One region of the uncultured Ligilactobacillus sp. genome, then DNA from elsewhere that is predicted to be linked to it. Evidence: riboswitches for the same ligand, from Rfam matches in the RefSeq annotation. Region 1 holds a riboswitch; the other holds the start of a gene.

The links. Region 1 has a riboswitch for lysine ahead of lysA (diaminopimelate decarboxylase). Riboswitches for the same ligand answer to the same signal wherever they lie in the genome.
Region 2: it holds a riboswitch for lysine, as region 1 does, so the genes downstream of both, Q9Q35_RS02420 (amino acid permease) here and lysA (diaminopimelate decarboxylase) in region 1, are expected to answer to the same signal.

What each region holds. Positions count from the first base shown of each region.
Region 1 is NZ_CAQLEL010000076.1:7,714-10,191, forward strand. Features, by position in the region: gene lysA (diaminopimelate decarboxylase) at 1-1,069, opposite strand, end outside; lysine riboswitch at 1,160-1,339, opposite strand; gene dapF (diaminopimelate epimerase) at 1,567-2,478, shown strand, end outside.
Region 2 is NZ_CAQLEL010000039.1:48,645-51,122, forward strand. Features, by position in the region: gene alsS (acetolactate synthase AlsS) at 1-482, shown strand, start outside; gene budA (acetolactate decarboxylase) at 499-1,221, shown strand; lysine riboswitch at 1,273-1,450, shown strand; gene Q9Q35_RS02420 (amino acid permease) at 1,566-2,478, shown strand, end outside.

The DNA.
Region 1 (2,478 bases):
AGTATTTTCCAGCTAAATGCACTGTCTGAGTCACTTTGGCGTTTGGGTCATTAGCTAAAACAGCTGTATACTTAGCTTGATATAAGGCTGGGCGAATATTATCCCCCATTCCACCATCAACTGCCAAATATGATAAATGGTCTGGAATATCTTTCCGTGCCCCCACTGTATATAGAGTATATCCTTCTGGACCCGTGATCGAACGCCCTGGCTCGATCCAAATTGCTGGAAGCTCTAACTCATATTCCATAGCTTTTTGCTTTACAGCCCTAATGATCTGTTCAACAAATTTTTCTGGTGCTAAAGGATCATCTTCGGCCGTATATTTGATACCAAAGCCACCACCAACGTTGATAACTTTAGTCGTATAACCGTATTTTTGTTTCCAAGAGTGAGCCACTTCCATCAATTTTTGGCCCACCATCTCAAAGCCACCTAATTCAAAGATCTGTGAACCAATATGTGCATGGAGCCCTAAAACCGTGATCTGCGGATCAGAAAGCAACTGAGTCAAAGCTTTATCAGCTTGACCTGAGGCTAGATCAAAACCAAATTTGCTATCGATCTGGCCAGTTTGATCATATTCGTGGGTATGCGCTGAAATACCAGGAGTCACACGTAAGATGACTTTAGTTTTAGCATTTTGCTCTCGTAAAACCTTTTGTAGAAGCTTTATCTCATAAAAATTATCCACGATGATCACACCAACGCCTGCTTTGATCGCAAATTCAAGTTCAGCGATCGACTTATTATTTCCATGGAAACTGATCTTTTCAGCTGGAAAACCAGCTTTTAAGGCAGTTGCTAATTCACCACCGGAAACAACATCTGTATGACAATCCAATTCATTGATCACCTGGTAGATCGCTACAGCACAAAATGCCTTACTAGCATAGCTAACTTCATATTCGACAGCTTGTTCTTCAAAAACTCGTTTAAATTTAGTGATCTGCTCCTTGATCAAAGCCACATCATATACGATCAATGGGGTTTGATATTGATGTGCTAAGTTGATCGCATCTACACCACCGATCGTCAAATGACCGGCTTTATTCGTTGGTAACCTCATAAGCTTTCCTCCAAAATAAATTGCACAAAAAAAGATCTTTTTAGTCCTATCGCCTAAAAAGATCTTGCTGGATTAATTGCAAAATTCTGTTTGATCGATAGCACTCCGCAAAGTTTGATTTGCGACAGTCTGTGATCTCTTAAACCACAGCCCAGCGTTAAGCGTCTATAAACACCTAAAACTTCGGCAACTTTCCCTTTCTGGGATCATTCAAACGCTGTTATAGCAGCTAAAGACCCTTACTCATGTCAGTTGCGCCTCTTCGATTTAACATAATACTATAATTTTTAATGTGATACGTCAAGGAATTTTAATATTATTTTTTTGAAAATCAGCTTTTTTATAAAAAAATCTAGAATTTCATACATTTTCCTCTTGTTATTAAGATTAAAAATGATACAATTCAGTTATCGAAAAATTAAAGCGAGATTACCCCATAACCATATAAGATGGAGTAAAATAACCCCTTATCCGCTTAAAAAATTGGAGGGATATTCATGATCACTTTAAAAAAAGTTCATGGATCACAGAATAGTTTTTTTATCTTAGATCAAACACTACTAACTACACCTTTGACAGAAAAAGAATTAGTCACACTGACTAAAACACTCACAGCTAAAGCCACCGGTATCTTAGGGGGCGCTGATGGTATCCTAGTCGTTCAAAAGAGTTCTACCCCTAATACAGTAGCACAAATGCGCGTTATCAATGCTGATGGTAGCGAAGCATCAATGTGTGGTAATGGGCTCCGCACAGTTGCACGCTATTTGTCCGAAAAACACGCGTTGACCTCTTTTAAAGTCCAGACTCGCCAAAATGACCTAGAAGTTCAAAAACAGGTTGATCTAGCCCGTAATGTCCCTGCATTTGGTGTTGAGATCTCACCTGTTCATTTTGATAAGCGCTACCTTCCTTTTGATAATTTAGGAGCTGAGCAGATAATCGATCGTCCTTTAGTAGAATTTGATCCTCAAAAAAAATTACACTTTACGATCATGGCCGTACCCAATCCCCACTTGATCAGCTTCGTACCCGATATTGAGAAGGCTGGATCATTTTTAGGCGAGTTAGGCGCTAAATTAAATACCCTAAATCCTTATTTCCCAGATGGCGTCAATGTCAACTTTGCTCAGATCCTAGGTCCAAACAAGCTATTTGTGCGTACTTATGAACGGGGCGTAGGTTTTACTAATGCTTGCGGGACTGGAATGTCGGCTACAAGTTTAGCCTTTTATCTCAGCTATCCTGAGTACTGCGATCTTACACAAGAGATAACGGTCTTCAATCCTGGAGGGATGGTCAAAACTAAAGTGCAACAATTAGATGATCAGTTTAAGATCCAGCTGATCGGTAATGCAACTTTTACCCATGATATTTTAGTTGCTGAAAAACACTTGCACCATAATACA
Region 2 (2,478 bases), on a different contig from region 1:
GGATGGCACGTCACTTTAGAAGCTATGAACCACGCCACTTACTCTTTAGTAACGGGATGCAAACATTAGGGGTGGCTTTACCGTGGGCGATCTCAGCGGCTTTGGTCCGTCCTGATACAAAAGTGGTCTCTGTTTCAGGTGATGGTGGTTTCTTGTTTTCATCACAAGACTTGGAAACTGCAGTCCGGTTGAATTTAAATATCGTACACATCATTTGGAATGATGGTAACTACGATATGGTCAAATTCCAAGAAGAGATGAAATATGGCAAGTCTGCTGCTGTCAAATTTGGTCCAGTCGATTTTGTGAAATATGCAGAAAGTTTTGGCGCTAAGGGTTATCGTGTCAACAAAGCCTCTGAATTAGAAGAAGTATTAGATAAGGCCTTCAAAGAACAGGGACCAACGATCGTGGACGTACCGGTCGATTACAGTTTCAACCAAGAGCTAGGTAAGACGATCTTGGAAGACCAATTACATTGATCGAGGTAGAGGATATATGGAAAAATATGAAAGTCGAGTCTATCAACACGGGACCTTAGGGATGTTAGTTCCTGGTCTATTTGAAGGTACATTGACAGTAGCAAAACTGTTAGAGCATGGTGATCTTGGGATCGGGACTGCTAGTGGGCTAGATGGTGAAATGGTCTTATTAGACCACACACCTTATTTGGTCCAAAGTACAGGTGAGGTCCGCGTCTTAAAGCCAGAAGAAAAAGTTCCTTTTGCTACGGTCCACTTTGACCAAGCAAAAGATACGTTTATGGCTAGAGCTTTGACACAAAAGCAGTTGGGTGAACAGATCTTGGCTGATTATCCGTACAAAAATCTGTTCTTTGCAGTTAAGATCACGGGACGCTTCAACAAAGTCAAAACGCGCGCTGTTGCAAAGCAAACACGCCCTTATAAGACATTGACGCAAGTGGCTGATGAGCAGGCCTTGTTTGATGCTGAAGCGATCACTGGCACGGTCATCGGCTATTTTGCGCCAGAAATGTTTCAAGGGATGGCAGCAGCCGGCTATCACTTGCATTTCTTAGCCGACGATAGATCAATGGGAGGCCACTTACTTGATTTTGAAATAGAGAAAGCTACGGTCCAATTACAGCCGTTTGCTACGATCGAACAACATTTCCCAGTGGCAGATCAAGAATTTTTAGATAAAGATTTAGCGATCGCGGATCTACATGCTCAGATAAAGCAAGCTGAGGGACAAAATTAAAGATATGGCTTGCAATTAGATCGCATCCAAGTTAAAATTGGAAATTGAAAACGTCGAAGAAGAGGTCGCAAAAACCATCAGTAGCTAGGTGGAGTTGATAAAGCAACGCTAAAACCTAGTGAAAGGGGAATTTGCCGAAGCCGGGCAAACTTTATTTTGTCTAGGCTGGGGCCCGGTTTAAGAGATCGGGAACTGTCGTAGTTATAAACTACGGAGCGCTATCGAGATGAGTGGCAGTTTGCTACAAGAATGAATTGATAGATTATCAAAGCGCACTTTCGATGTCTCGGAGGTGCGCTTTTTATATGCTTGCACGACTTCTCTAAAAAATAGGAGGAATTTTCATGGCAGAGAAGAACACAATGAAGCGATCATTGAAGACAAGACATTTGTCGATGATCGCACTTGGTGGTAGTATCGGAACTGGTTTATTTGTGGCCAGTGGATCAGCGATCTCGACCGCTGGACCTGGGGGCGCTTTAGTGGCGTATCTAGGGATCGGTCTGATGGTCTACTTTTTGATGACATCATTAGGGGAAATGGCAACTTATCTTCCCGTGACAGGTTCGTTTGCGACTTATGCGCGCCGCTTTGTTGATCCAGCATTTGGTTTTGCGATGGGATGGAATTATTGGTTCAACTGGGCGATCACATTAGCGGTCGATATCTCGACAGTTGCATTAGTTTTGAAATTTTGGTTCCCACATGTTCCAGCTTGGGTCTTTAGTTTATCAGCGTTACTACTCATCTTTTTGATCAATGCCTTATCAGTTAAATCTTTTGGGGAAGCTGAATACTGGATGGCTTTGATAAAAGTTGTGACAGTTATTGTCTTTTTAGCAGTTGGTTTATTGACGATCTTTGGTATTCTAGGTGGGCATGCAACTTACTTAGAAAACTTCACTAAAGGCGATGCACCATTTGTTGGGGGGATCCCAACGATCTTGAGCGTCTTTGTTGTGGCTGGGTTCTCGTTTCAAGGGACTGAATTGATCGGGATCACAGCGGGTGAGACTAAAGATCCTGAAAAGAGTTTACCAAAAGCGATCAAACAAGTCTTTTGGCGGATCTTGCTTTTTTATATCCTTTCGATCTTTGTGATCGCCTGCATCATTCCTTATACTAGTCCAAACTTATTAGGTTCTGAAGCAAGTGATATCGCGATCAGTCCATTTACCTTGGTCTTTAAGCGAGCAGGACTTGCCTCAGCTGCTTCGGTGATGAATGCTGTTATTTTGACGTCGGTCTTATCGGCTG